2 regions of the Priestia sp. YIM B13552 genome follow, and region 1 is predicted to be linked to the other one. Evidence: riboswitches for the same ligand, from Rfam matches in the RefSeq annotation. Region 1 holds a riboswitch; the other holds the start of a gene.
What was found. A riboswitch is a leader RNA that binds a small molecule or an ion and turns the genes downstream of it on or off. The one in region 1 is predicted to bind cobalamin.
Positions count from the first base shown of each region.

Region 2: it holds a riboswitch for cobalamin, as region 1 does, so the genes downstream of both, ACFX40_RS12030 (ribonucleoside-diphosphate reductase subunit alpha) here and nikA (nickel ABC transporter substrate-binding protein) in region 1, are expected to answer to the same signal.

Region 1 covers NZ_JBHZOU010000009.1:31,381-47,188, forward strand. Annotated here, with positions in the region: gene ACFX40_RS24405 (TetR/AcrR family transcriptional regulator) at 1-303, opposite strand, end outside; gene rluF (23S rRNA pseudouridine(2604) synthase RluF) at 643-1,350, shown strand; gene ACFX40_RS24415 (TRM11 family SAM-dependent methyltransferase) at 1,387-2,340, opposite strand; gene ACFX40_RS24420 (hypothetical protein) at 2,601-2,759, shown strand; gene ACFX40_RS24425 (tautomerase family protein) at 2,914-3,303, shown strand; gene ftsZ (cell division protein FtsZ) at 3,663-4,667, shown strand; cobalamin riboswitch at 4,670-4,860, shown strand; gene nikA (nickel ABC transporter substrate-binding protein) at 5,004-6,545, shown strand; gene ACFX40_RS24440 (GNAT family N-acetyltransferase) at 6,617-7,144, shown strand; gene ACFX40_RS24445 (CitMHS family transporter) at 7,456-8,757, opposite strand; gene ACFX40_RS24450 (YfmQ family protein) at 8,901-9,344, opposite strand; gene ACFX40_RS24455 (lmo0937 family membrane protein) at 9,538-9,675, shown strand; gene ACFX40_RS24460 (TatD family hydrolase) at 9,708-10,478, opposite strand; gene rarD (EamA family transporter RarD) at 10,545-11,465, opposite strand; gene ACFX40_RS24470 (SET domain-containing protein) at 11,801-12,196, shown strand; gene ACFX40_RS24475 (AI-2E family transporter) at 12,232-13,374, opposite strand; gene ACFX40_RS24480 (hypothetical protein) at 13,502-13,771, shown strand; gene ACFX40_RS24485 (IseA DL-endopeptidase inhibitor family protein) at 14,021-14,551, opposite strand; gene ACFX40_RS24490 (zinc-binding dehydrogenase) at 14,969-15,808, shown strand, end outside.
Region 2 covers NZ_JBHZOU010000002.1:1,157,733-1,173,540, reverse strand. Annotated here, with positions in the region: gene ACFX40_RS12070 (TIGR00266 family protein) at 1-674, opposite strand, end outside; gene ACFX40_RS12065 (TraR/DksA C4-type zinc finger protein) at 768-1,520, opposite strand; gene ACFX40_RS12060 (isochorismate synthase) at 1,872-3,293, shown strand; gene menD (2-succinyl-5-enolpyruvyl-6-hydroxy-3-cyclohexene-1-carboxylic-acid synthase) at 3,280-5,034, shown strand; gene menH (2-succinyl-6-hydroxy-2,4-cyclohexadiene-1-carboxylate synthase) at 5,038-5,847, shown strand; gene menB (1,4-dihydroxy-2-naphthoyl-CoA synthase) at 5,864-6,682, shown strand; gene ACFX40_RS12040 (o-succinylbenzoate--CoA ligase) at 6,765-8,228, shown strand; gene menC (o-succinylbenzoate synthase) at 8,232-9,335, shown strand; cobalamin riboswitch at 9,615-9,800, shown strand; gene ACFX40_RS12030 (ribonucleoside-diphosphate reductase subunit alpha) at 9,934-12,177, shown strand; gene ACFX40_RS12025 (ribonucleotide-diphosphate reductase subunit beta) at 12,194-13,237, shown strand; gene ACFX40_RS12020 (hypothetical protein) at 13,267-13,470, opposite strand; gene ACFX40_RS12015 (DUF1540 domain-containing protein) at 13,537-13,695, opposite strand; gene ACFX40_RS12010 (DUF2325 domain-containing protein) at 13,903-14,184, shown strand; gene ACFX40_RS12005 (hypothetical protein) at 14,239-14,994, shown strand; gene ACFX40_RS12000 (flavodoxin) at 15,010-15,468, shown strand; gene ACFX40_RS11995 (cytochrome d ubiquinol oxidase subunit II) at 15,498-15,808, opposite strand, start outside.

The DNA.
Region 1 (15,808 bases):
TTCATTTTCCACTTGCTCAAACATTCGATCAGCCATCAGTTTTATATGATATTGAATAGCTGACGCGGCATCTTCATGAGAAGCGAGGGATTTTTCGATATAAGCTTTGACTCTTTCTCCCGTTTTTTGAATAGCTTCTTTTGCTAACTGTTGTTTTCCATCCGGAAAATAATAATAAATAGATCCTCTCGGAGCCCTGCTTTCTTTTGTAATTTGACTTAGACTGGTGGCGTGATAGCCTTTTTTGCGAAAAAGTTTAGCCGCTGCGCTTAAAATTTTTTCTTTTGAATTGGTTGGTTCCATGAAAACAGCTCCCTGATATAATTACTAGTTGATCGGTCAGTATAATGGTAGCAACTCTATACTGATCAGTCAATCCAGACGTCTAGGCCTTGTATATAAGTGAAGATTGATGCAAGTTTCACAGGTGTAAGCATTGATTGAAATGTTAAGAATAAGGTTACAAAGTATTTTGGACCTATACTTCTATTACTGTTAAAAAAATATGATTAAGTAATGAAATTAAAAGAAGACGAGAAGCGTATAGCATGTTACGATAGGGACGGTATAGAAATTGGCATATGTCTGTTTCTAATAGAAGAGACAAATTTTAAAATTTTTAAATGTAAGGTTGTGATTCACCTGAGACTGAATAAATTTATTAGCGAATCTGGAAAGGCGTCAAGACGCGGGGCAGATAAGTTAATTAGTGAAGGAAGAGTAACCGTTAATGGAAAGGTTGCAAAAGTCGGAGATCAAGTTAAGCCAGGCGATGATATTCGAGTAAGCGGCCAACAGCTTCGGATTGCTCGAAATAATGTATATATTGCACTTAATAAACCAGTCGGCATTACAAGTACGAGTGAAAAAAAAGTAAAGGGAAACATCATTGATTTAGTCAATCACCCTTTGCGTATTCACCACGTTGGACGACTTGATAAGGATTCAGACGGCTTAATTTTACTTACAAATGACGGCGATATTATTAATGAAATTTTACGTGCAGAAAACAAGCATGAAAAAGAATATATTGTGGGAGTAGATAAGCCAATTACACCAGAGTTTATCAAAAACATGTCTGAGGGAGTGAAAATTTTAGGCACAAAAACGCTTCCTTGTGAAGTGACACAGCTGTCTAAGTATGAGTTTCAAATTATTTTAACACAGGGTTTAAATCGTCAAATTCGCCGTATGTGTGAAGTGCTCGGATATGAAGTGTACCGCCTTCAGCGCACGCGTATTATGAATATCCATTTAAACAACTTACCTGTTGGGCAATGGAGAGATTTAACGAAAAAAGAGCGTACGCAGCTATTCAAAGAATTAGACTATGAACCTAAAGAGTGGTAAATCAAAAGACACCAGCCTGTTAGACTGGTGTCTTTTTTATTCGCATACAACTACTTGTCTAGAAAATACGCTTTTGCGCGCTACGCAGCGATCTGAAATAGAAAAGCCCGCTTCATGAATCATATGGTCAATCGTATCTACTGTAATCACGACTACTTTATCCGCAAAGCGGCGCGCGTGTTTTAAAATAGAAAGCTGATCTTCAGGCGTCGCGTGGGTGTAGAGATTGTAAGGCATGTCGATGATAGCTACATCATAGTGAGTTGTAACATCTGAAATCGGTCCAGTTTTGACATCACCGCTTAAGCCGAAATGCGCAATATTTTCACGAGATCCGTCGGTCACAAGTGGATTGATATCGCGTCCTACAATATCAATACCCATTGAAAGGGCTTCTACAAGGACTGTACCGATACCGCAGCATGGATCAATCGCTTTGATTCCTTCGGGGTTTGGAACGGCAATGTTAGCTACAGCTCTTGCAAGGCGGGTACTGAGTGCTGTAGAGTATTCACGCGGTTTTTTCAAATGATGCAGCCATACCGCTTCGCTTTTTTGATATTTCCCAAAATACCAGCGTCCTTCAAATGGAACAATGCCAAAAAAATGGTCAGGGTTATGCAAGTCTGCTTCTGCTACAAAATGCCAACCCACATCACGTTCAATAGCACGCTGACCTTTATAACTTATTTTTTGATCTTTTTCCAAGTCATTAATTTTCATAAAAATGAGTTTAAATGTTTTGTCTCCGAGGTCAATATCTTCTACTTGCTTACAAATATCTGCAAGGTCATCTGATTCATACATAATATCTAATCGCTCTTTGATAAAAGGGCTTCTGCTTGGATCAAGTTTAACAGCACTTTTTATGATAGGTTTCTCAGTTTCAATTTCAAAAAGAGAGCGTCTCTCTAATTGACATAGTGAGAGTTCCTCTTCGCTGCATGCGTATGTGTAGATATACTGAGGCAGCTGCGTATGGTTATTCAATATCGTATCATCCTTTATCGTATCTAATTATCCTTCTTCTCAAACAATAGCGAGAAAAGAAGAGAAAAGCAACGAATTTAAATATATTTGGCTGTGAATAATAAATTGAAGCGCTACATAGTCCACTTATTTGACAAAACATGCTAAAATAACTGGTGATAACCTGCATGTGCTGCTGTCTATACAAAAGAACTGGATCAAGGTTTCTCAAAAATCATTTACACACTGCTGACATTTTGATGAATAGGAGAGGCTACGTGATGTCTAAAAGTGATCATGAAAAGCAACAGATGAGTCGGGCTGATATGAAAAAACAAGCCAAAACATCCTCGCAAAACCTTGTGATGAACGTACTCATTGCCATTGTATCTGTATGTATTTTAGCTCTTATTATAAATGTTTTTGTACTAATGAAATGAGCCGTTATGCTGCTCATTTCTTTTTATTAGATTCAGCTTTTATTGAAGCGTTTGAGGTCAGCACATTGTGAATAGCATATCTTTTTTTTACAAATGATAGTTGTGATATGATGAGGCAATAATATATTAGACAAAAAGCTGGAGGTTACTTAGTATGCCATTACTTAGATTTGATGTAATAGAAGGAAGAGATGAAAAAGAGTTAAAAACATTACTAGACGCTGCTCACCGAGCGATGCTAGAAGCCTTTGGCGTCCCGGAGCGAGACCGTTATCAAATTGTACATCAGCATCCTGCTCATGAAATGATTATTGAAGATACAGGTCTTGGCTTTGAGAGAAGCAAGGATTTGGTTATTATAAGTGTAACGAGTAAACAGCGAACAGAAGAGCAAAAGCAAGCTCTTTACAGATTAATTGTAAAAGAGCTGGGAGAAAGCTGCGGCATTCAGCCAAACGACATTATGATTTCGATTGTTGAAAACGGTAATGCTGACTGGAGCTTTGGCATGGGAGAGGCTCAATTCTTAACTGGGAAATTATAAAACGGTTTATTATCTAGAGAAGCCCTTATTTCTAAGGGCTTTTTCTCATTTTGTCTCTAAAAATATTATTCTCTTAGTCACATCTTACTCAAAATTAAATACAGACATCTGTCAAATGAATGATACAATAAGCTTATATGCCGTTTTGAGTGGAAAAGCCATAAAAGAGTTCGGCGTACTAATTTTAGAACAACAATAAATTTACATAAAGATGTAAAGATTTAAAGGTTAAAAGAGAAATGTATAAAATCTGTAAAACAAAAGAACAGTTACGCGTTAAACATAGGAGTAAAAGGTTCTTCACGTGTTTTTTCGGATAAGAAGAGAAAGTAATTTTGATCATTGAGGAGGAACTTAGAATGTTTGGATTTGATGCAGATGTATCGCCACTAGTGCGAATTAAAGTAATTGGAGTCGGCGGTGGAGGAAATAACACCGTTAACCGTATGATTGAACACGGTGTACAAGGAGTAGAATTTATTGCCGTTAATACGGATGCTCAGGCGCTTAACTTATCTAAAGCAGATGTAAAAATGCAGATTGGTGCTGCATTAACGCGAGGATTAGGTGCAGGAGCTAATCCAGAAGTGGGAAGAGAAGCAGCCGAAGAAAGCAGAGAACAAATTCAAGAAGTACTGCAAGGCGCAGACATGGTATTCGTAACAGCTGGCATGGGTGGAGGAACCGGTACTGGAGCAGCCCCGGTTATTGCCCAAATTGCCCGTGAACTAAATGCTTTAACAATTGGAGTAGTCACTCGCCCATTCAAGTTTGAAGGAAATAAACGTACGAAGCAAGCAGTAGGCGGTATTACTGCGATGAATGAATCGGTAGATACCCTTATTGTGATTCCAAACGACCGCTTGCTTGAAATTGTCGATAAAAAGACGCCTATGCTTGAAGCATTCCGTGAAGCAGATAATGTTCTTCGCCAAGGTATTCAAGGTATTTCAGATTTAATCGCTGTTCCGGGGCTGATTAACCTTGACTTTGCTGATGTAAAAACAATCATGTCTAATCAAGGATTTGCGCTTATGGGTATCGGGCGAGCTTCTGGATCAGACCGGGCAATTGAAGCGGCGAAAAAAGCGATTTCTAGTCCGCTGCTAGATGCATCGATTGATGGAGCAAGAGGCGTGCTGTTGAACATTACGAGCGGCAGCAGCTTGAGTCTTTACGAAGTACAGGAAGCAGCAGATATTGTCACGTCTGCTTCTGATCAGGACTTAAATATGATTTTTGGGTCCGTGATTAATGAAGATTTAAAGGACGAAATGATGGTAACTGTTATTGCCACTGGATTTGATGATGAAGATGTTTCACCATCAGCTTCTACTTCTAGAGTTTCAAGAGCACGCTACTAAATTAAATAACCAGCTTTTATGGTGGCAATTGTTTTTCAATTGCCTTAAAAGGGAATCCGGTGCAAATCCGGAGCGGTCCCGCCACTGTAACAAGGAGCCTTATGTCAAAAAGCCACTGTCTATTCAGGGACGGGAAGGCGGTATAAGGCAATGACTTGAAGCCAGGAGACCTGCCATAAATCGCAGCACACAATAACCTACGAGGATAGGGAGGTGTTTTGGCAGAATCAAAAATAAGATAAACAAGGGATACGTTTATCTGAATTTGTATTGAAGACAAGCACTTCTTTTTAGAAGTGCTTTTTTTGTGTATTAAAATAGAAGGTGGAAAAATCAATGATAAATAATAAAAAACTCGTATCTATGATATTTCTTGTGTTACTTTGCCTCACTGCTTGTGCTCCTAATGAAGAGAGCATAAGTATAAAAGAAAAAAAGAAAACGGATAAAAGTGTGACGTTTTTATTTAATTTTACATCTGCAACGCTTGATCCTCATACGGATGATAATTATACAGCAGTTCGTGCGGGAGTAGGGGAGACGCTTGTTAAAATCAGCAATGATTTAAAAATAAAGCCCTGGCTTGCTGAAAAGTGGAAAACGGAAGATAACGGTCTTACGTGGACATTTACGATAAGAAAGAATATTACGTTTCAAAATGGTAAAGCACTAGATGCAAATGCCGTTAAGTCTTCTCTTCAAAGAACGATAGATCAAAGTTATGCGATGAAAAACGCTTTAAATATTAAAGAAATGAAAGCGAACGGTCATGCGCTGACAATTGCATTAAAAGAACCAATGCCTAAATTTCCTTCTGAGTTAGTACATCCAAACACAGCTATTATAGATGTTGATGTTTCTAATATAGCTAAGAAGCCTATTGGCACAGGTCCATTTCAAGTTTTGACTTTCGATCAAGGAAATCAAGTGAAGTTAGAAAGATATGAACATTATTGGAATGGGAAAGTAAAATTAAAAAATGCGATCTTTGCATTTAACGAAGATGCTAATGCGCGCGTTGCGGCTCTTCAGTCCGGAACAGCGGATATTATTTATCGCCCGCCTTTAGAAAGTTTGGGCACTTTACAAACAGATCCGTCTTTTAAGGTAAGTGGAGTACCCAGTGTGCGTACACATTTATTACTTTATAATCAAACCAATGACGCATTAAAAGACGAAAATGTAAGAAAAGCTATCGATACCTTACTGAACCGAAAAGAAATTGTCAGCAGCATCATGAACAATCAAGCGGCAGCAGCTCGAGGTCCATTTTTACCTCAATTTCCTTTTGCTGATAATAATGCTAATGAGCAAAGAGGTATGCCATCTGCTAAAAAATATTTAGAGAAAGCAGGCTATCAAATCAAAAATGACAAACCAATGAAAAATGGAAAGCCACTATCGCTCTCTCTTGTCACATACAGCTCTCTACCAGAACTTCCTTTGATTGCTCAGCTTATACAGTCTAATGCCAAAGAGTTAGGAATTACTATTAAGATTCATCTCGTTGAGGACAGCGATGAATATGTAATGGCAAAAGACGATTGGGATTTAGCACTGTACAGTCTTATCACTGCACCTAGAGGAGATGCAAGCTATTATTTAAGTACGAACTATTTGCCGGGCGGTGGTTTAAATGCCAGCCGAATTGATGACGATAAGCTAACAAAAATGATAGAACAGTTAAATTCAACAGTAGATGACGCAAAGCGAGATCAGTTAGCTAAGCAAGCAACCGCTTTGATTAATGAGGAAATGCTGACGTCATCGATTGTACATCCAAACATTGTTGTTGCTTATAATCAAAAAGTGAAAAACTGGACCACAAATCCAAGCGAGTATTATATGCTGACTCAGCATTTAGACGTAACGCCATAGTCAATATTGTGTTGTTCCTATAGGAAAACGAGAAAGTATACAATGATAGATAAAAGGATGTGACAGTAAACGTGCAAGAAGTACAAACGTATCAAATTAAAGAAGTAAAAGAAAAGAATGCGGAAGTGATTCAGTTTGTCATGAATATGCGGAATGAGCTATTTCCTATGATGGAAAAAAATCAGCTTCCTGTGGATTTGCTTCATTTTAATAAATATTATGTTCAAGCGAAAGGCGCTGCTTTTTTTGCAGCTGTTACGGAAAATCAACAAGTAATTGGAACAATTGGTTTATACGCTTACGATGGAAGGTTTCATGCATTAAAAAAGCGATATGAACATAAAACTGCAGCCGAGATTGTAAAATGCTATGTCGATCCAGCATATCGGCGTCTAGGCATTGGACAGCAGCTGTTAAAGGCAGTAGAACAATTTGCTCAAAGTCATTTTTATGACACGTTGTATCTGCATACTCATCCTTTTTTACCGGGGGCTATTCCATTCTGGACTTCACAAGATTTTATCGAAAGGCTTGCTGAACAGGATGAGCCATGGAATACGCTGCACATGGACAGAAAAATACAACCGGTCGTAATGTAACGATATTATACAGTAATTACCATAGAATCTAGATAAGAGCTCATGCTATAATGAGCTTACTTACATTTATAGCCTGTAGGGCAAGTCCTTACAGAAAAGAACCACGTTTCGAATTGGCTGAAACGTGGTTTTTTTCTATGAAAAACAAATAACAAAATATTTTTAAAAATATATATGAAATCGCTTTCAAAATAATGAAATATATTATATAATTACTAGTGTTGTGTTGTACTTTGTTAGTGTTAAATCAATATCCTACATGTGTGAGCCGATTGCCTTATGGTAGTCGGCTTCCTTTTTTATGGTAGAGTCTAAAGGGAGATAGCATTCGTTAAAATGGCTGTAATTGTCATCACAATAGTTGTCCCAAAGGCCCACTTGAAAAGAAACTTTTGATGCTCCCCGAAATCTACTTCAACCAGCCCAATCAGAATGAAAGTAGCAGGTACTAAAGGAGATAGGGGAAACCCAGTTGTGGAATGTCCCAATAAAGCTGCTCGTCCTATTTCTACAGGGTCTACACCAAAATTAGCTGCTGTATGGCTAATAACAGGTAAAATGCCAAAATAATAAGCATCAGGTGAAAATACAAAGCTAAGAGGAAGGCTCGTTATTGCTACAACTAAGGGAAGGTGAGAGCCCAGCCATTCAGGAGTGAGGCTGACAATGGTATTAGCCATGGCATCCATCATTTTTGTTTCTGTAAAAACGCCTGTAAAGATTCCGGCTGCAAAAACCAACGTACTAACCATTACAAAGCTGTTTGCATGACTTAAGATTCTTTCCTGCTGTTCTTTTGGATGAGGGAAATTAACAAATAAAGCAATGGCAAAAGCAATAGCAAATAAAATTGGAATAGGGAGTATGTCTATGATCAAGAGAGTCATTAAGCACAGTGTCAATAAGGCATTAAACCAAAAGAGTCTAGGTGGCTTCCCAGGGGTCTCATGAACTGAAAGCTGTTCAGCAAATGCCATTGATGCACCTTTTAAATGAATAGTTCCTAAGCGCGCTTTTTCTCTCTTTCCTAGTAGATATGCTGAAAATAAAGTCCACATCAATCCTGCTGCCATAGCTGGAATAAGAGGATTAAATAGATCTGATACTTCTAATTGCAAACTTGCTGCGGCTCTTACGAGAGGACCTCCCCAAGGAATCATATTCATAACACCTGCGCTTAAACTAATAACACAAGCCAGTATTAGTCGGTTCATTCCCAGTTTTGTGTACAAAGGAAGCAAGGCGGAAACTGTAATTAAAAATGTAGAAGAGCCGTCTCCGTCCAAGCCAACAAGCATTGTAATAACGGCAGTTGCCATTACGACTTTTAAAGGATCGCCTTTCACAATGTTTAGGATACGAGAAATCATAGGATCAAATAAACCGACGTCAATCATTAGTCCAAAATATAAAATAGCAAAAACGATCATAATGGCCGTAGGAGCTACTTTTAAAATACCATTCATCATCATATCGCCCATATCAGCACTAAAACCTCCAATTATACCAAAGAGGATAGCGACAAAAATAAAAGCAACAACCACGGACAAGCGTTTACTGATGACAAGAAATAGAAAAGTCGCAATCATTCCAAACCCTAACAAAGAAAGCATTATCCATCACCTCTTAAAAGAGTTAGAAAATTCTATTAATTTTCATTATAGCATTAGAATTACTGTTAAAGTTTGGTATTTTTAAATAAGATAGCTTCAAACTAAAACTAAAAGCTAAAAAAGCCGCCTTATAGGCGACTGGTTTAAGCTAGGTCAGCTGTTATGGACTGCTTTTGAAGGTGATCAGACAGCAGGCTGTAAGCAATAATTTTCTTTTTATACTGTTTTACGACATCGACATGATCATCATAACTGTATACGCATAATCGAACATCTTTTTTTCCTTTTTTCGTATCGATAACCAGTGGAGTTTCACTGTCTTCTAGGTGTTTATAATAGTCCTTATTTCCTTCATGGACATAATATTGTTTTAAAAATGTTGCTTTATTAAAATAATCAATCACTTGCATTTTGTCTTTGCCTTCTAAATGTTTCCCATCAACTGTGACAGTAACGTTGTGGTCATCAAGTGTTGGGTGTAATTGAAATTTAGTCATAAGCCATTTGACCACTGGAGTTGGAAGACACGTTATTAATATTTTGAGTGCACTTACAAGAATGATGGAAAGTAATACAATCCATGTCATAGTTAATCATCTCCGCTATAGTTTAAATGAAATAAGATTACATACTTATTTTACCACAGAGAACATGATTGCTTTTTGTACATTATGTGAACCTTCCTCAGTGAAAAGATGTATATGAAATGCGTTTATTTATGCACATTTAGGGAAATATAAAATTATAACAAATACTACATATAAAAAAGGAGAAAAAATTATGTTGTGGACGATTATTGGACTTTTATTTATTTTTTGGTTATTAGGATTAGTTTTTCATATTGGCGGCGGCATCATTCACATTCTTCTTGTCATTGCAGTGATTGTGCTAATCGTAAAACTTGTGAAACGAATTTAGATATAAAAGGCCTTTCCTTAGGGAAAGGCCTTTTATGTGGAGAGATTATAAAAACAAGACGTATTTTGATATAAAAAATCATATGCTTCCGTTCCAGAAACTCCTTTGAGACGTGCTATTTCCTCAACGGACTGATGTATCATTGATGGAACCGTTATCTGGTTTTGAAAAGGTCCTTCAAATGGCCACGGACCATCTGTTTCGACCATCAAGTAATCAAGAGGGTATTCCATGGCAAGCGCTTGGATTTTAGGCTTATATACAATATCAGGTGTAACTGAAATATAGTAACCGTTGTTTTTCATTCGTTCAACGGTTTTTTTAGCTCCTTTGAACCAGTGGAAGTGAGCTTTAGACACGGAATGTTTTTCTAGTAAGTCACACACAATTTCAGCGTCTTCATATACAGCGTGAAGAATTAACGGTTTTTCCCATTTTTTTGAATGAATAATAAAAGCTTCAAGCAGCTCCAAATAGGGCTCTAGAGAAAGAGTATAGGTCTGACTTAAGTAATAAGGTAGACCTACCTCACCAACAGCTATCATTTCTTCATTGTTTTGATCAATCCAGGCAAACAGCTCCGCTAATTCATTTGAAGAAGGCAGCATTTGTTCAGGATGAAATCCGTAGGCGGGTTTCACACAAGAATACAATTGGCTGATTTTTTGATTAAGTTGGCAAGACTGTAATGTGGAAGATACAGAAATAAGCGCTTGTAACGAAGGATCCTTCTCTACTATGTCTTTCCAGCTTTTCGGTTCATATTGATCGAGGTGAATATGAGCGTCAATGATTTGTTTCATAAATATCGCTCGCTCCTTTCAGCCCAATTTGTTTAGAAATAATACGTAAGAGAATGTATGATTCTGTTAGGCCTCCATTTTATTTCTTATTTGTTTTTTGTTCCCCCATTTAGCAATAGATGAAAACGTATAAACAATAAGAGCTAACCAAATAAAACTAAAAGCAATAACATGAGCTTTTGTTAGCGATTCATGGTACAGAATCACTCCTGCTAGCAGAGATAATGTTGGTGAAATATATTGAAGAATACCAAGCATTGATAATGATACTTTTTTAGCACTTTTTGTGAATAATAAGAGTGGTAAAGCTGTGACCATTCCACTTCCCATTAATAAAAGACTTGTTGAAAAAGAATCAAAAAACTGCAAGTGTGATTGAAACGTGAGGTAGCTTATATATGCTAATGCAATAGGGGAGATGACCATCGTTTCAAGAGTTAATCCGATTGTTGAGTCAGCTTTAATCTTTTTCTTTGCCAAACCATATAATCCGAAAGTAAGAGCTAAACTAAGCGAAATCCAAGGAACCACACCATAATGAAGACTGAGTGTTAATACCCCGATCGCTGCTAGTATAAATGCAAAAATTTGAGCCCCGCTTAATCTCTCTTTTAAGACAATAACACCTAATAAAACACTTGTTAGGGGGTTAATATATTGTCCAAGGCTCGCTTCTACTATTTTTCCATCAATGACAGCCCACATAAAAATGCCCCAATTTGCACTAATAAGTACAGACGCAGTAAAAAGGGACCAGAATAAGGATGGTTTTTTCATTATTTCTTTTACAAACGCAATGTATGTACGCCATTTCTTTGTGATCAATAAAAGAATAAGCATAAAAATAAAAGACCAAAAAACGCGCTGAGCTAAAATCTCCCCTGGTGCTACGTGGTGAACCAGCTTCCAATAAATTGGCGTGAGCCCCCACATAAGATAAGAAAGGACTGCATACGTTACACCATCTTTGTCATGATTTAAGTTCATTTAAAACCTTCCTTCTAACATGAGATAAATTTGGTAATAAGAGTCATAGATTAACATAAAAAAGCAGCATAAACGATTATATCACAGAGAAAAACGATTCTTCACATGTTGAATGGCTCAAAAAAGCGCTATGCGCAAGGTTATTGCTTTTCCATGTCTAAAATAAAGTCAAATTGTGTGTTTCTAACAAGGTAAGTGCTTACACAAGTGTGCATGATAAGCGCTCCTTCAGCTTTTATTCAAGTGGTTATGAAAAACAGTTGATTTCCCTATTAGAAACTGTCAAGCTTAAGGAAGAAAAAAATCTTAGAGGAAAGAATATATAGGTGACGAATATGATCGAAATAAAAGCGTCTGCGATAAGCGACGGAGAATTTAATAGAGGTGTATTTGCTAAGCAAGATATTAAAAAAGGAACGCTTATTCACGAAGCTCCTGTTATCGCTTATCCTAATAAAGAGCATGATTTTATTGAGAAAACAACACTAGCGGATTATGCTTTTGAATATGGAGTGAATCATACGGCTATTCTTTTGGGATACGGTATGCTGTTTAATCACTCGTATACACCCAATGCTACGTATGAAATTAATTTTGACAATCATACCTTTGATTTTTATGCATATACGGATATCCAAGCAGGAGAAGAAATTCTCATCAACTATAATGGAGATGAAGATGATCAAGAGCTCCTTTGGTTTGATCGTGAAGATGAAGAAGAACAAAAGTAAAAAGGTAAGCCCATCGAAAATCGATGGGCTTTTTATTATGCTTTTTTATCTGGATACATAGTCGAATTCAAACGGATGAATTGGTAAATATGCGTAATAATAACTTTTAAAACGGCATATCCAGGGACGGCTAAAATAATACCGATGATTCCGAATAAGTTTCCGGCGGTTAGAATGACAAAAATGACTGTAATCGGGTGAATGTCTAGGCTTCTTCCCATAATTTGCGGAGATATTACTTTACCTTCAAGCAATTGAACAACTGCCCAGACAATGGCTAGTTTTACAAGCATGAAAGGAGAGGTAATAAACGCAATAATAATGGCTGGGATAATGGCGATAATAGGACCAAGGTAAGGCACAACGTTGGTTACCATGGCGATAATCGCTAGAAGTAATGCATAATCTAACCCAATAATCAGATAGCCAATGAAAAGCAGTACACCTATACAAATCGCAACAAAAATTTGCCCGCGAATATATGCGCTTAATGCGTGGTTCATGTCGGCTAAAATGAATTTAGCCTCAGAACGAGAGCGGTTTGGAAGCAGTTTTACAATGTAATTAGGTAAATTTTTCCCATCTTTTAATAAGTAAAAAAGAATAAAGGGTAAAACGGCAACCGATAATATAATTTCTGTAATGGTGCCGACAAAATTCACAATACCGCTTGAAAATCCAGAAACATATTTACTCAAGTGTTTTGATGCATCTTTTGAAATCTTATCTAGGTCCGTGTTAGCCGACTGAAGACCTTGTTCGACATATCGGTTATTCGAAAGGTTCGTCACCGCATGCTGAACGTCATGCGTCAGCTCTGGGATATTATCAATAAGACGGTCAACTTGATTTTTTAGAGGCGGAATAACCGATGAAATAATAATGGCTAATGCGCCGATAATCACTATGTATAAAACAAGAATGGAAATAATTCGTTTTACACCTTTTCGTTCTAAAAAGTCAACAAGCGGATTAAATAAATAAAAGCAAATTCCTGCTAAGATAATCGGCAGTGCGATTGTTTTAATAAAAATAGAGATAGGAATTAAAATAAATCCGATTTTTGATAACGAAAAAATAGTCATGCTGAGAATAAAAATAATAATTGTATATACAACAAATTTATTATTTAAGATTTTTTCTCGGAAAAAAGTTCCTTTCTGAGGTCTAGGTTCCAAGCTGTTCAACTCCTTTTAAAAATAAATGTATAGTTATCATACCCTGATTTAGACTAATTTAAGAGGGTTTTTTACAAAGAAGTGTGCATACTAGTAGAAAATCTTCTAGAAAGAAGGGGTGAAATCATTGAAAAAAGACAAACAACCATCGTATGATGATTTCTCTACAGTAGAAAAAAGCCATGAGTATATAACCGCTGAAGAATTTCCAGACGGTCCTTTCGGTTCTCCTGTTAATCAAAAACTGGGGAAATCTACTTCATGGGAAGAAGGGCAGCGAACGTATAGCGCATTTAATTATGAAAACAAAAATCTTCATGAAAAAGCGCAAAGATTATTTCCGGGCGCTCATCCTGTACATGATAACCCAGAGGAACATGAACAAAATCCAAGTTAATGTCTTTATTATGCTCTGAATATATTGCCCTATCTTTTTGCTGAATTTTGTTGACAATAAGCAATTTAGCCTGTAATATAAAACGTAACTTATCACTGTTTCTACAGGATTCGACAAAATTTGATTTACTTAAACTTGTGATCTCAACTTCTATTTACAGCTATTAGAGCGCTGTAAGTAGAAGTTTTATTTATGTTATCGATAAAAAAAGAAAAAAGCAGGTCTGCTCAAGCAGGCCTGCTTTTTTTATTATTGAACAGCGTCAAATTTATTTACTTTCCACTGAGAATTAGATTTATAGAATGTGACAGTGCGTTTTACGCTGCCGCCATCTACAGTTGGAACTGTGAATTCATAAGAGCGAACTGTTGCTGTTTGATACACAAGCTTTGTTTTTGCTTTTGACCACTCTAACATGCTGAATCCGTCGCCGATTGGATGTGCAAGTTTGCCGTTATATGTGATATAGCCGTAATTTGTTAATCCTTTTTCTACTGCACTATTTGTAAATGTCTCAGATAAGTAGCTTGATAGCTCAGCTTTTGTATCAAATTCAGGGCAAAGATACACGTAATCAGTTCCTTTATATTCAAATGTACGTTCTGTACATGGTTTGTTTTTATAACCGTGCAGAGCACTCCAGAAATGATTGCTGGCACTAGCTGCAATTTTGACAGCATTTGCATCCGTTAGTGTTGTAGATGTTGTTTGTGCTGTAACTCCAGTGCTTAGTGTAAAGAAAATAGCGATTGATGATAAAACTAGTCCAATTTTTTTCATTTCTAACTCACTCCTAATTAATTAACCTTATTTATGTAACGATTATGTGTTTTATATTTCTTTTGTTACATTTATATTACAATAAATCTGTAATAAAAGAAAGTGTTTTGTCTTTTTTTCTTAAATTTTTTTAGTTTTTTACTAGTTTCTAAACTAGATATAGTAAGAGAATTACCAGTTAAATGTTGATTTATCAACGTTTTCAGGCGTTTCTCTCTACTTTTTAATCTTTTTGTTACAAAAAGATTGTTTGTAACAAAAATGTAATAAAAGAAGCTTAATACCTTTACGATACAGAAAAATAAAGATAAAACGGTGAAAAAGTGAATATGAAAACTGTTTTTTTTCCTTTTTTTAGGCATATTTCTTTTTCCATTTACAGCTTTTTAGTAGGGTAGATTAAGAGGAGGCGAAATGATGAAAGGCATTATACATAGTGAAAAAAGTGGAATAGCAGGCATGAAGTACAGAGATCTTCAGGAGGTGCACCCTCAAAGAGGAGAAGTAAAAGTAAGACTAAAAACAGCAGGTTTAAACCGGAGAGATTTATTCGTTATGAATAATCGAGGCAAAGGAGATAAGCCGTTTATCCCCGGTTCAGACGGTGCAGGCATTATAGAAGAATTGGGAGAAAGCGTAAAAGGTTTAAAAAAAGGAATGGAAGTAATTATTAATCCAAGTCTAGAGTGGGATTGTGTAGAACACGTTCCACTTACACCTGAAATTTTAGGCGGTCCATCACATGGAACATTTGCAGAGTATGTAATCATACAAGCGAATAACGTTGTACAAAAGCCATCTTATCTATCTTGGAAACAGGCGGGAGTTCTTTCATTATCCGCTTTAACTGCTTATAGAGCTCTATTTACAAAAGGCCAATTAAAAAAAGGAGAGCACCTCCTTATTCCCGGTATAGGAAGCGGAGTCGCGACCTATGGATTGTTATTCGCAAAAGCTATCGGAGCTAACGTAACAGTCACTTCTAGAAGTGGTGAAAAAAGAAAGCAAGCTCTAAAGCATGGAGCGAATTATGCATTAGATAGCGGAAGCAACCTAAAAGAAGAAACCAACAATAGAAAAGTAGATATCATACTTGATAGTGTGGGGGCAGCTTTATTTCCTGCTTATTTTGAAATATTAAAGCCAAATGGAAGAATTGTTAACTTTGGTGCAAGTTCTGGAAATGAAGTTGAATTACCTCTAAGAACCATTTTTTATCCTCAATTCAACATACTTGGTACGTCTATGGGAAGTCGG
Region 2 (15,808 bases), on a different contig from region 1:
TGAATCCAAACTGTTCCTGGTCCTGACAGAGTAGCAAAAAACATGCCTTCTCCTCCAAACAGAGCTGTTTTAATTTTCCCTACATATTCGATGTTGTAGTTTACATCACGGGTCATGGCCACTAAACACCCAGTATCCACACGAAGGCGTTCACCTGGCTGCAGCTGTCTTTTATGAATGGTCCCGCCTGCATGCAAAAATGCCAAGCCATTACCTTCTAATTTTTGCATAATAAAACCTTCACCGCCAAAGAAGCCCGTTCCTAGTTTTTTTTGAAAATCAATGCCAACGGATACGCCTTTGGCAGCGCATAAAAAGGAGCTCTTTTGACAAATGATTTTATGATCGAGCTGCTCTAAATCGACAGGAATAATCTTGCCTGGAAAAGGTGAAGCGAAAGATACTTTTCGTTTGTGATATCCGTTATTTGTATATACTGTCATAAATAAGCTTTCGCCAGTTAATACGCGTTTCCCAGCTCCTTTTAGTTTATTAAAAAGCCCGCTGCTGTTGGAGGAAGAACCGTCACCAAAAATGGTTTCCATCTCAATATCATCTTCCATCATCATCATTCCCCCAGCTTCTGCTATAACACTTTCTGAAGGATCTAATTCAATTTCAACAAACTGCATGTCATCTCCATACAGTTTATAATCAATTTCATGTGCATTCATCATTTTCACCTCATTATAATTCTAATCTCCTATTCATTCGATGTCATCTCCTATAGCTCCTACCAAAAATAGAAAAAAGAGTAGTATGAAGAACTACTCCTTTTCAGTGTATGGATCTTTCTCATAGGCCGGTAAATCTCCAAATATGGTCATTTTACCTTCTTCATCCAGTGCATTTTCATATCGCTCATGCTCTTTTGAAGGGTAAATAGGAAGAGGCTGTCCATATAAATCGGTAGCGGCAAAGTTTTCATAATCTTCAACGTACCCAATAGCTTCATCTGCCTCAATATAGGTTTCACTATAGTTAGACGTATCTTCTATAAAATCAGAAGGAGATTCAGACGTCCCGTAACGCGCAACGTCTTGCCAAGAATCTTCTGCGTCATATCCTGTCGTTTCGGTATCGTCATAGTCGTATTGACCAAATGGGTGATGGAGAACATTTTCTTCTACAGGTCTGTGCTTTGGAATATCCTGTGATGGGCTATGTTCTCTACAGTATAAAGTAGTTGGTACAGCCTGAAGTCTTTCAAACGAGATATCTGCTCCACATACTTTGCATGTTCCATACGTGCTGTGAGCGATTGCCTGAAGGGCTTCTTCTATTTCATGTAGCTCTTGTTTTGCATGTTCATTTAGTGCAAGGTCTTTTTCACGCTCGTATGTTTCCGTGGCTGTGTCACCAGGGTGGTTATCGTAGCTTGAAAGTTCTCCTACAGCGTCGTGAGCGTCGCTTCGAGTTAGACCAAAATGATCATTTTGGTCAAAGTGCGATTGAATATCAGCCTGCTGCTGTTGTAAATTTTGTTTTAACTGACTGATTTCTTGTTTTGAAAGTGTCATGAAGCTCCCCCTTAAAAATTTATTGTGCTTTTGTAGTATGTGTTAAAAATTCAAAAAAACACGATTCATATTAGGAGTATTTGGGGTATTCATGAAGCTAAGAGAGAAAAGGAGTGGGAAATTAAAGAAAGTTAAAGGTTATAGAAAAGGGTATGATAAAAATAACGTTCTCGAGGTCTAAGGAGTACTAAATAGATCATAAAGATTTTTGATTCATTTAATGAAAAGGCATAATTTAGACAAGCGAAATTAATTTTTTCTCGTGAATCACGATGCTAGATTTTTTTGAACTGAAAGTTTATAATAAGTTAGTTACAGGCTTAAGAAAAAAGATGAACGGGGGGACGTAGTGTGATTGCAACGACCGAACAGTTAGTACAAGAATACATTAAAGATGCGATTGAGTGTGCAAAAAATGAAAATCAGCCAAAATTGGTCAGTTTAGTGAAAAAAGTAAGACCTATTGACCCCCTTATTTTTTATGCGAACGGACATGACCAGTTTTATAAAGAACGCTTTTTTTGGAAAGATCCCAACAGTTATTATACATTTGTTGGATTAGGATATGCGCATACTATTTGCACCAATGCGGCAAAAGAACGTTATTTCCACATTGAAAACGAATGGAAGCGCTTTATAAAAGAAGACTTTTATAAAAATAACCAAATTTTCCCTGATGGGACAGGTCCTCTTTTATTTGGAGGATTTTCATTTGACCCAAATCAGTATCGAGAAAACTATTGGAGTGATTTCCCGAGTTCAAAATTTATGATTCCAACTGTGTTATATACCCAGGTAGACAAAGAAGGATATCTTACCGTTAATATGATGGTTAAAGGACAAGATTCTGTTAAAAAGCACATCAATTATTTCGAAGAGGTCCAAAAACTTGTTCTTTGTGAAGAGTACGACGGGGAATCTCATATTTCACCTTTGCTGTTGGAAAAAGAGGAAATTGGGGTAGAGAAATTTAAAGGAAATATTGAAAGAGCTACTACTTTAATTAAGCAACAGGCTATAGAGAAAGTGGTTCTTGCTCGTCAATTAAAAGTAAAATTTAATGAAGATATTTCTACTGAATACGTGCTTCAGCGTCTGTTAAAGGAACAGCCAACTAGCTACACATATATTTTAGAGGGAGAGCATCAGCATTTTATCGGCGCTTCCCCAGAAAGGCTAGTGCAAAAACAAGGAGATTATGTGTTTTCCACATGTTTAGCGGGTTCGATTCCAAGAGGAAAGACAAGGCAGGAAGATCACGAACTAGGTGAGGAATTGCTTCAAGATCCCAAGAACTTAATTGAACACGATGTTGTTGTTCATATGATTAAAGAAGCGATGAATTCTTACTGTTATGAAGTAGAAATTCCAAGTAAGCCAAGTTTATATAAAACAAAGCATATTCAACATTTGTATACACCTGTTAAAGGACGTATAAAGGAAGATGTGACGCTATTTTCATTTATTCAAAAGCTCCATCCAACACCAGCGCTAGGAGGATATCCTCAACAGGAGGCCCTGCCTATTATTCGAAAGCTAGAATCCTTTGACCGAGGGTGGTATGCAGCTCCTTTAGGATGGATGGATATCAACGGAAACGGTGAGTTTATAGTAGGAATCCGCTCCGCTGTTATTCAGCAGAAAGAAGCCGTTTTATTTGCGGGCTGTGGAATTGTAGCAGATTCTACGCCTGAAAGTGAATATGAAGAAACAAGAATTAAATTCAACCCGATGCTTTCAGCTTTAGGAGGGATTATGCGTGGAACACATTAAATCATTAACAACGTATATTGCGTCATTCGTGGATGAATTAGTAGAAGCAAATGTTGAAGAAGTAGTGGTCAGTCCAGGGTCACGTTCAACGCCTATTGCGATGCTTATGGCTGAGCACCCTAATATTCATGTGCACTTAAATATTGATGAACGTTCCGCCGGCTTTTTTGCTCTAGGAATAGCAAAAGCAAAGAAAAAACCAGTGGCGCTTGTATGTACATCTGGAACAGCTGCAGCGAATTATTATCCTGCAGTAATTGAAGCTCACTATTCACGCATTCCTTTAGTCGTGATCACAGCGGATCGGCCGCATGAGTTAAGGGATATAGGTGCCCCGCAGGCCATTAATCAGAATCATCTTTTCGGTCAATATGCGAAGTGGTTTGTAGATACAGCTTTACCAGAAGAAAGTGGAGATATGAATCGTTATATTCGAACAGTAGCTTCAAGGGCTGTTCATACAGCTCAAGCTATACCGAGCGGTCCTGTACACATTAACGTACCTTTACGTGAACCGATTGTACCAGATTTATCTATTGAAGATTTATGGAGTCAAGGGAAACGCGGTAAATCATATGTGTCTGCTATTCATGGAGAAGCATCTCTATCTGAAAAAGGTTTCGAAGAAATTGCGAAGCGCTTAGAAGGAACAACAAAAGGACTTATTATATGCGGAGATCAAATGTCTTTAAAAGCAGTAGACAGCGTATGCCGTTTAGCTGAATCTTTAAGCTTTCCAGTGCTCGCAGATCCGTTATCACAATTAAGAAGCGGCAAGCATTCAAAAGAAAATGTAATAGAGACATATGATACATTTTTAAAAAGTGATAAGGTTGATGAGCGTTTTTACCCGGAAGTTGTCATTCGTTTTGGCGCGATGCCTGTATCAAAACCGCTATTGCAATTTTTGAAAGCACACGAGCCGACAGAAATGTTTGTAGTGGACCAAGGTAAAGGCTGGAGAGATCCTACTTTGCGTTCAACAGTGATGATTGAAGCCGATGAGACATTATTTTGTGAAGAACTGATCAAACGTCTTTCAGCGAATCAAGAGGAATCTACTTTATGGCTGAGTCTGTGGAAAAAGATTAATGCTCAAACTGTAAAGGCTTTAAGAACATTAACTTCTGGCCAGGAATGGTTCGAAGGACAAGTAGTTCAAGAAATTGTTGATGTAGTACCTGAAGGCACGGCTTTGTTTGCTGGAAATTCAATGCCTGTTCGAGATATTGATTCTTTCTTCTTAAATACGGAAAAAGAGATTCCACTCTTTGTAAATCGGGGTGCAAATGGAATTGATGGTGTAGTTTCGTCTGCTCTAGGCGTAAGCACGGCTTACGATCACACCGTTTTATTTATTGGTGACCTATCGTTTTATCACGATCTAAATGGTCTTTTGGCAGCTAAAATGCATAATTTAAATTTAACCGTTGTGCTAGTTAACAATGACGGCGGAGGAATTTTTTCATTTTTACCGCAGTCAAAACAAGAAAAGCACTTTGAATTTTTATTCGGTACGCCAACTGGATTAAACTTTGAGCATGCGACTCGTCTGTATGATGGCACATTTTCTTCAGCAAGCAGCTGGGAAGAATTTCGACATGCAATGAACCATGCTTTCGCAAAAGGCGGGTTGCATGTTGTAGAGATTCGTACAACTCGTACAGAAAATGTAGAGACTCATCGCAGTTTGTGGAAACTTGTTTCCGAGGAAATAAATTTGTCAAACGGTGAGGAATAAGCAATGATGTATCAATTAAGTGGTGTATCTTACTATGTGCACACCGAGGGGAAAGGAGAGCCGCTGCTTCTGCTTCACGGTTTTACCGGTTCTTCTCAAACCTGGCGTACCCTTATGAAGAAATTCGCTAAAGACTATCAGGTGATTGCTGTTGATATTATTGGTCATGGCCAATCAGCAGCTCCGAAAGAAATCAAACCATATTCAATGGAAGCAGTTGTTGAAGCACTGCATGAGCTGCTTCAACAGCTATCTCTATCACAGGTGAATGTAATCGGATATTCGATGGGAGGAAGACTTGCTCTTTCATTTGCTCAGCGATATCCACACCTTGTGAAAAAGTTGTTATTAGAAAGCGCATCGCCTGGTTTAAAAACACGAGAAGAACAAAAGCTAAGAAAAGAAAAAGATGAACAGCTGGCGAGCCGCATTATGAAAAATGGGATTGAAGAGTTTGTGAACTATTGGGAGGAAATCCCTCTTTTTCGTTCTCAAAAGCAATTGCCTCGTCATGTCCAAGAAGCGGTGCGTAAAGAAAGACTTTCTCATACAGAGATCGGCCTTTCCAACAGTTTGAAAGGAATGGGGACAGGAGTCCAGCCGTCCCTTTGGGAGAAGCTGGACGATCTGGTGATGCCGGTTTTGCTTATTACAGGAGAAGTAGATCAAAAGTTTTGTTTAATTTCCAAAGAAATGCAAACATTAATACCAAATGCTACTTCTAAAATTATTTTAGGGACAGGCCATGCAATTCACGTGGAACAACCCGAGATTTTTGGTAGAATAGTAAGTGAGTTCTTAGCTACTACATAATTAGGAGGAAATAAAGATGACAGTTGAATGGACATCAGTACGTCAGTATGAAGACATTTTATACGAAACATATAACGGAATCGCTAAAATTACGATTAACCGTCCGGAAGTGCACAATGCATTCCGTCCAAAAACAGTAATGGAATTGATCGATGCATTTGCTTATGCTCGTGACGATGCAAGCGTTGGAGTAATTGTATTAGCAGGTGCTGGGGATAAAGCATTTTGCTCAGGCGGAGACCAAAGAGTTCGCGGCCACGGCGGCTATGTAGGAGAAGATGAAATTCCACGTCTAAACGTTCTAGATTTACAGCGTTTAATTCGCGTAATTCCAAAGCCGGTTGTTGCGATGGTATCAGGCTATGCAATTGGCGGAGGCCACGTTCTTCACGTTGTATGTGACTTAACAATTGCAGCGGATAACGCAGTCTTTGGACAAACAGGTCCTAAAGTAGGAAGCTTCGATGCAGGATATGGCTCTGGTTACTTAGCTCGCATCGTAGGTCATAAGAAAGCGCGTGAGATCTGGTTCTTATGCCGTCAGTACAACGCTCAAGAAGCACTAGACATGGGATTAGTAAACACGGTCGTTCCATTAGAACAGCTTGAAGCTGAAACAATTCAATGGTGTGAAGAGATGTTAGAAAAAAGTCCAACCGCTCTTCGTTTCTTAAAAGCAGCATTTAATGCTGATACGGATGGCTTAGCTGGTATCCAGCAATTTGCGGGTGACGCAACGCTTCTTTATTACACAACCGATGAGGCAAAAGAAGGTCGCGATGCATTTAAGGAAAAACGCAATCCAGACTTCCAACAGTTCCCACGTTTCCCTTAAACAGCTGAAACAGCTTGGTGATTATCATCAGGCTGTTTTTTCAATTTAATTTAGTTAATCAGTATAAAAAGGAGAGAAATTCATGAGTAGCCAAACGATTCCTAATGGGCTTATGCAAAGAGCATATTTGACGCCAAATCGAGTGGCGGTAGAAACACCGCAAACGTCTCTTACGTTTCAAGAGCTTCATAAACGTGTTCAAAAAGTAGCACAGCAGCTTTCGTTTAACGGTGTAAAGCAAGGCGATACCATTGCTTTATACATGAAAAATAGAGTGGAGTTTATTGAGATTTTACATGCGGTTTCTTATATTGGCGCCCGGTTGCTGCTCGTCAACACGCGTTTGACAAATGAAGAAATTAATTATCAGCTAACAGATGCAAACGTGTCGTTGCTTATTGCGGATGAAACATTTTTAATGAGAGAATTCCAAAGTTCCATTACTCAGCTTACTTTACCTGCTTTAAAAAGTTCTCCAGAAGCAGAAACAGGTTTTCAAAAAACATGGAATCTCGAGGACACATTCACCATTATGTATACGTCTGGAACAACAGGTCATCCAAAAGGAGTGCTGCAGACATATGGAAATCACTGGTGGAGTTCCGTTGGCTCAGCGCTTAATTTAGGGTTAAATGAAAAAGACTGCTGGCTTATAGCGGTTCCTTTGTTTCATATTAGCGGCTTATCTATTTTAATGCGGAGCGTCTTTTACGGAATGAAAATCATTTTAGAAGAACGGTTTGAAGCAAGAGCAGTAAATGAAGCGATTGAAAACAAAGGGGTAACGATTATTTCGGTTGTCGCTTCCATGCTGTCCAACATGCTCGATGAGTTAGGGGAACGGAAATATCCGCATACGTTTCGATGCATGCTTTTAGGAGGAGGACCTGCACCGCTTACTATTTTAGAGGCTTGTGTGAGTAAAGAAATTCCTGTTTATCAAACGTATGGAATGACAGAAACATCTTCACAGTTCGTTACGCTTTCACCTGAAGATAGTTTGCGAAAACTGGGATCAGCAGGTAAACCATTATTTCCATGTGCAATGAAAATTGTAGATGAAAAAGGAAATGAGACCAGCGAAGCAGGAGAAATTATTGTTAAAGGTCCAAATGTTACAAAAGGATATTTAAATAAACCTGAAGCTACTGAAAAAGCAATTCAACAAGGCTGGTTCTATACAGGAGACATCGGGAAAGTGGATGAAGAAGGCTTTCTATATGTGTTAGACAGACGTTCAGACCTTATTATTTCAGGTGGAGAAAATGTATATCCAGCTGAAATTGAAAATGTTTTGTTGAAGCATCCCGCTGTTAAAGAGGCCGGTGTAACGGGAGTAGCTGACGAAAAATGGGGACAAGTGCCAGCTGCATGTGTTGTTGTAAACGAAGACGTTTCAGATGAAGAATTATCTTTACACATTCAACAATTTTTAGCAAAGTACAAACTTCCAAAGTATTTCGTTCGAGTAGAGGAGCTGCCGCGAACGGCTTCTAATAAAATCATACGCCGGAAGCTATCATCGTTCATACAGAAAGGGAGCTAATCGATGATTATAAAAAAAGTACATCTTTATAAAATTGACATGAAGCTTCTTTCTCCTTTTTCAACAAGCTATGGTACAGTGCAGGATCGAGAATTGATTTTGCTTGAAGTAGAAGATGAACAAGGATTTACAGGGTGGGGAGAAGTAGTTGCTTTTTCATCTCCTTGGTATACGGAAGAAACGATTCAGACGTGTTTTCATATGTTAGACGATTTTTTAATTCCCTCGCTTCTTCATCAGCAGCTTCAAAAACCAGAGGATGTTCAAAAGTTATTCAAACCTCTAAAGCGAAATAACATGGCTAAAGCAGCTTTAGACTGTGCTGTATGGGATTTGTATGCAAAGCGGCAGAACAAACCGTTATCTGAAGTAATTGGAGGAGTAAGGTCTGCTGTAGAAGCTGGAGTGGTAGTTGGCTTAAATGATATTTCCATAATGAAAGAACAAATAAAGACTTACATGAAAGATGGCTATAAGCGCTTTAAAGTGAAAATTAAGCCGGGTGCTGACTATGAGCTACTGAAACAAATTCGAGATGAATTTCCAAGCATTCCTCTTATGGCTGATGCCAATTCAGCCTATACGTTAAGCGATAGTGATTCATTGAAGAAACTAGATGAATTGAATTTAATGATGATCGAACAGCCGTTAAGTTCTGATGATATCCTTGATCATCGATTGTTACAAAAGCAAATGCAGACGCCAATTTGCTTAGATGAAAGTATTGTGAGCTATGAAGATGCACGTCATGCAATTGAACAAAGAAGCTGTAAGATTATCAATGTGAAAATCGGTCGAGTTGGCGGAATGTCCGTAGCAAAGCAAATTCATGATTTGTGCGCCCAGTATGGTGTAAGACTTTGGGTTGGCGGAATGTTAGAAGCCGGGATTTCAAGAGCTCATAACATCGCCCTTGCGACATTGCCTTCTTTCACGATACCAGGTGATATTTCTGCGTCATCTCGCTATTGGGAAAAAGATATTATTAAGCCCGAAGTAGAGGTAGAAGCTGGAGTAATAAAGGTGAAGGGAAAACCGGGGATAGGATACGATATCGATAAAAACTTTATCAAAACAATCACAGCATTTGAAAAAGAATACCAATAATTAAAAACCGTTTTTTATGTAAAACGGTTTTTTTTATTGAGGTTGTCAATGTTTAGTAGAAAAATAGGACAAATTTTTTAAAAAGAGCACATTGTTCTATCAAGCGTGTCAAAACATGTTATGATGGAATAGTTTGATGAAAAAAGTCGAAGAGTTTTATCGTAAAAAACAAAATTATTTTTGAAAATAGGTTGATAGTTTTCTAAGTTGTCCTATATAATGTGTTTATAACATAACACAATATGTTGTTTTGAAATCGATAATAAAATACTATATTTTGTGTTTTCCAGTGAAAAAGGTGTCTGATAAAAAGACTTAAAAGGGAATTTGGTGAAAATCCAAAGCTGTCCCCGCAACTGTGAATGCTGATGAAATAAGGAGATCCACTGTGAGTAAACATCATGGGAAGGCCTTAAAGTAAAAAGAAGCATAAGTCAGGAGACCTGCCTTTTTTATGTCGTTTTATCTTCTTCGGGAGGTGAGAGGGTAGAGCGAGGATTGAGAAAAGACTTAGTGTCTTCTTCTATCTTCGTTCTATTCGCTCACCGAGGTACGGTGAGCGATTTTTTATTTTGAAGTGAAGAGAGGAGCCATATTTATGGTGAATACATTAAAGCCTACAATTCTACATGAATTAACTGCATATATTGAACGTTTAAAAAATGAATTTACGCAGCTTGATTTTTCTTTGTATGAGGAAAAGGTTATTCAAACTGTTACAGTAAAGGAAAATATGACGGACGAAAAGGTTGCAAACGTCCTAATTTTAGCAGCCTTAGAGCGTATTTCAATGGAAGAACCAGATTGGACGTACGTAGCGGCAGACGTCTACTTAAACGAACTATATCGAAAAGCAGCGGACAACCGAGGTTATGATAAAAAAGAGAAGTACGGTTCGTTTTATCAGCTTATTCAAGAACTAACAAAAATCGGCATTTATAATAAACAGCTATTAAAAACATATACAGAAGAAGAAATTAATGAAATTGCTTCAGTCATTATTCCTGAACGCGATCGTTTATTTACATACATTGGATTGTTGACATTAGCAGATCGCTATTTAGCGACATCACATGATAAGCGCGTATACGAATTACCGCAAGAACGTTTTCTTATCATTGCTATGACGCTGATGTCTCAAGAAAAGAAAGAAAATCGAACAGCATTAGTAAAAGAAGCGTACTGGGCGCTTTCTAGTCTATATATGACGGTTGCCACACCAACGCTTTCAAACGCAGGAAAGAGCTACGGACAGCTATCTAGCTGCTTTATTGATACGATTGATGACAGCTTACGCGGTATTTATGATAGCAATACAGATTTGGCCACGCTTAGTAAAAATGGAGGCGGAATTGGTGTCTACCTCGGTCATATTAGAAGCCGAGGAAGTGATATAAAAGGTTTTAAAGGCGTATCATCAGGAACAATTCCATGGATGAAACAGCTAAATAATACGGCTGTAAGTGTCGATCAGCTAGGTCAACGACAAGGGGCTATTGCCGTATATTTAGACGTATGGCATAAAGACATCTTTTCATTCTTAGACGCGCGGTTGAACAATGGTGACGAACGCCAGCGCACGCATGATTTATTCACTGGCGTATGTTTGCCAGATTTGTTTATGGAAAAAGTAGAAGCACGTGAAGACTGGCACTTATTCGATCCTCACGAAGTTCGTACGCTGATGGGCTACTCGTTAGAAGATTTTTATGATGAAGAAGAAGGCAGCGGTTCGTTCCGCACTCGTTACGCTGAGTGTGTAAATAATGAACAGCTTTCAAGAGAGACAGTACCTGCTATTGAAATCTTCAAGCGCATTATGCTTTCGCAGCTTGAAACGGGGACGCCTTATATGTTCTATCGTGATACGGTTAACCGAGCTAATCAAAACCGCCACGAGGGCATGATCTACTGCAGCAACTTATGTACAGAAATTACGCAAAACCAAAGCACAACGGTCGTAACAGAGGAAATTACGGAAGACGGAAAAATTATTATTACAAAGAATCCGGGCGATTTTGTTGTATGTAATCTTTCTTCTATCAACTTAGCGAGAGCCGTAACTGAAGATGTGCTTGAACGTTTAATTCCAATTCAAGTACGCATGCTTGATAACGTTATTGAGTTAAATGATTTGCCGGTACTTCAAGCAAAACTAACAAACCAAAAGTACCGCGCAGTAGGGCTTGGCACATTTGGTTGGAACCATTTGCTTGCCTTAAAGAAAATAGCATGGGAAACAGATGAAGCGGTAGCATATTGCGATGAATTGTATGAGCAAATCGCTTACTTAACCGTACAGGCAAGCATGAACTTAGCTAAAGAAAAAGGTGCATATCCATTATTTAAAGGCTCAGATTTTGAGTCAGGCGCTTATTTTGAAACACGTAAATACACAAGCGAAGCGTGGAGTGAACTGCGTAACGAAGTTCAAAACAATGGGATAAGAAATGGCTACTTAATGGCTGTAGCACCTAATTCATCAACATCTATTATCGCGGGTTCTACTGCAAGTATTGATCCGATTTTCCGTAAGTTTTATTCAGAGGAAAAGAAAAACTATAAAATCCCGGTGACGGCACCGGATTTATCACCAGCAACAAACTGGTATTATAAGTCCGTTTATTTAATTGATCAGCACTGGAGCATTAAGCAAAACGCCAAGCGCCAGCGCCATATTGATCAATCCATTTCATTCAACTTATATGTGCAAAATGATATCCGAGCAAAAGAGCTGCTGGATCTTCATATGACGGCATGGAAAGAAAAGTTAAAAACGACCTACTACGTACGTTCAACATCAAGTGAAGTCATTGAAGAATGTGAAAGCTGTCATAGTTAAAAGGAGTGAATAATTGATGACAAGCATGTTAAAACGAGAATTAATGAACGAAACAGCTCCGAACCGTTCGACAGGAATCATCAACGGCAAGAGCTCAAATATTCTAAACTGGGATGACGTCCGATTTTCATGGGCGTTCCCTAAATACAAGCGTATGCTAGCTAACTTCTGGACGCCGTTTGAAATTAATATGGGTCAAGATATTAAGCAGTTCCCTCAGTTAACGGCTGACGAACAAGAGAGTTTTTTAAAAATTATTGGCTTGCTGGCGCTACTGGACAGTATTCAATCAGATTATGCTAGCAAAGTAGCTGACTATGTAACCGATTCTTCGATTAATGCTCTAATGATTATTTTAGCGCAGCAAGAAGTGGTTCATAATCATTCGTATTCATATGTTTTATCAAGTCTTGTACCAAAAGGAAAACAAGATGAAGTATTTGAATACTGGCGCACAGACGAAAAGCTTCGCGCTCGAAATGACTTTATTACAAACGGATATAAAGCATTTAGCGAAGAAGCAACGGTTGAAAACTTTTTGAAGTCTATGGTATATGATGTTATTTTAGAAGGCCTTTTCTTCTATAGCGGATTTGCTTTCTTCTATAATCTTGCTAGAAATCAAAAGATGGTGGCGACATCTACGATGATTAACTATATCAATCGTGATGAACAGCTTCACGTTGGGTTATTTGAAAAGATTTTCAAGGAAGTACTAAATGAAAATCCAGCTTATCGTACGGAAGAGCTAGAAACGTTTGTAGTTGAAACGTTCCAAGAGGCAGCTCGTCTTGAAATTGAATGGGCGGAATCTGTTATCGGAGAAAAATTCGACGGCATCACGATGAAAGAACTGCAGCAGTATATTGAATACATGGCTAATAAACGCTGTAATCAATTAGGCTTCGGCCGAGCTGCTTTCCCAGAAGCACCGATTGAAAATCCTCTTCGTTGGATTATTGCTTATCAAGAGGTAGATTTAGGGAAAACGGATTTCTTTGAACAGAAATCAAGACAATATACAAAAGCATCAGATGCGAATGGATTTGATGATCTATAAACACAAAAGCTGACTAATTTCCTTATTGATTAGTCAGCTTTTTTTAAGTGAATAAGTCCAAGTTCTAACGCACGTGTGGTAATTAAGTCATCAATTTCTTCTGGAATGTTTTCAAGTGTTCCCCATTTATATGTCCATAAATGAGTAAACGATTGTACATAGATTGGAAAGGTTTGTTCATTTGCTTTTATGGCTTCTTCTTTAAAAAAATGAATCAGTTGTTCAGTTTTCATATTAGTCTCCTTTTTTATGATCTTGAAGAGAGAAAAAAGACAACCCAGAGGCTGTCCTTTTGCGGGTTACGCTTCAGTTGGCTTGAACGTTTTACAGTCTGTTTCATAGCTGCTTGCTGCATGTTTTCCGCTATGACTTACCACGTAAATTTCTTCTGCGCTGCAGTGATTTCCATTTTTCCAAAAGTGACAGTTATTTACTTCACAAAGAATGTTTTGTTCCAACGTTAACCCTCCTTTGTATGTGATAGCTATAGTATGGTCAAAATTCAACTAACTTATAAGAAAGGTGGTAGACTTTCATTTTAATTGAGAATTTTTATCAATTAAACATTGACAAAGAGAATCATTCTCAATTAAACTGTGTATATAGTAAAGGATACAAGTTGTTGGCAAATCATTAAATGAATAATTAATTGGGAGGGAACAAACATGTCATCAGTTATGGTTGTAGGAGGAGACAGGTTAAAGCATATTACAGATCGTTTAGCGGGAGAAGGGTTTAATGAAGTCATTCATTTAGATGGCCGTAAAAGCAATATGGTGAAGCGAGAAATACCCGAACATATTGGGTTCGTATTAGTTATTACGGATTTTATTAATCACAATATGGCAAAAGTCATTAAAGAGAAAGCAAAAAAACAAAAAAAACCAATTTATTTCGTCAAACATTCATGGAGTGCTATTCGTAAAGTGATTGAGCAGATTTCATGATTTAATTTTTACTTATTATTGAGAATGAATTTCAATTAGGGTGGTGAGACATAGGTGGAACCGATAAAAGTGCATATAAAGACACTCTCTAACGACCACATCGAACAATTTATTCGATGTCCGTACAAATTTTATCAGCAGCAGCTTCTTTTGAAAAAAACATCTATAGATTGGAAACAGCTAGTTCAAGTAACTGTCCATCAAATCATTAAAACATACTATAGCAAGCCAGTTGAGTATCGCTCAAACCTCTATGTTTTACAGCTTATTGAAAAATATTGGCGCCTAAAGCCAAATATGTTTTCATCACCCGTTCACTATTACGATGTGTTAGCTAAAGTAAGCGATTATTTACTAAGGTTTTTAGGGGAAAAAGCACATGTGGAACTACCGCTTTTTGTGTTTGAGAAATACAGCGTTTATGTAGAAGAAATTCAAAGCAACCTTTCTCTAACCATTGATTTTGCTGCATGGACAGAGAAATCTTATACGCTAACAAAATTCATTCTAGATGACCATGAAGAAGTGAAAAACGCAATGAAAGACTTTATTATCGTTTTTTCGAAACAAGCTTTTAAAAAGGTTCCTGAACAAATTCGTTTTTATTCATTATTAACTGGAGAAACAACAACTTATCATATTGCCCCAGACGATTATCAAAAAGCCATACTTCAACTACATATTGTCAAAAGTGTGTTAATGGAACCAAAACATTTTCAAAAGAATTATGCATCCAGTGAGTGTGAAAACTGTCCTCTTCAACAAGAATGTGCTGAAGAAAGGGATGTGCGGCCAACACTGCTGGTGTAAAGGAGCGTTATTTACATGAAGGAAATCTTACTAGCTTATGCGAGTATGTCAGGTAACACAGAAGCGATAGCCGATTTGATCGAAGAAGAATTAGTCAAGCATGGATTGCATGTGAAACGAGCAGAAGTATATGACATCGATGCTTCTGACCTTGTATCCGCGGAATCTATTATCTTTGGAGCTTATACGTGGGGAGATGGAGAGCTGCCAGATGATTTTTTAGATCTTTATGAGGAAATGGATGATATAGATCTCAGTCAGAAACAGATGGCTGTATTTGGCTCAGGTGATTCATCATATGATGTTTTTTGCGGAGCAGTTGATTTAATTGAAGAAAAAATAAAGGAACGTAACGGAAATATAGCCGTTCCCGGTTTGAAAATCGAGCTCTCTCCCTTTGGAGAAGATGTAGAAAAATGTAAGGTATTTGCTAAAGGTTTTGCTGAAGTAGTAGCAAAATCTGCTGCTTCATAAGAAAACCCGGTCAAGTGCTGACCGGGTTTTTAATATGGCTTCTTTTTGCTGTATTCTTTATTATCTTTCATAAATAGACGCCAGAAATAAAAGAATCCAGGAAATAAAATAGCAAAACCAACAATATACACAATAAATAAAGAATGAAACGCATCGGGATGTGTAAATCCATTCTCAATCGTTACGTTTGGATAGACAACATAAGGTAAATGACTTCGTCCGTATACGTAACTTGCTAAGAAATATTGAAGGATAATGGATACCACGGCTAAACGAGGCATGCCTTTTCCTTTTTGAGAAGGGAGCAGCAGAGCAATACCAGCTACTACAAATAGACCTA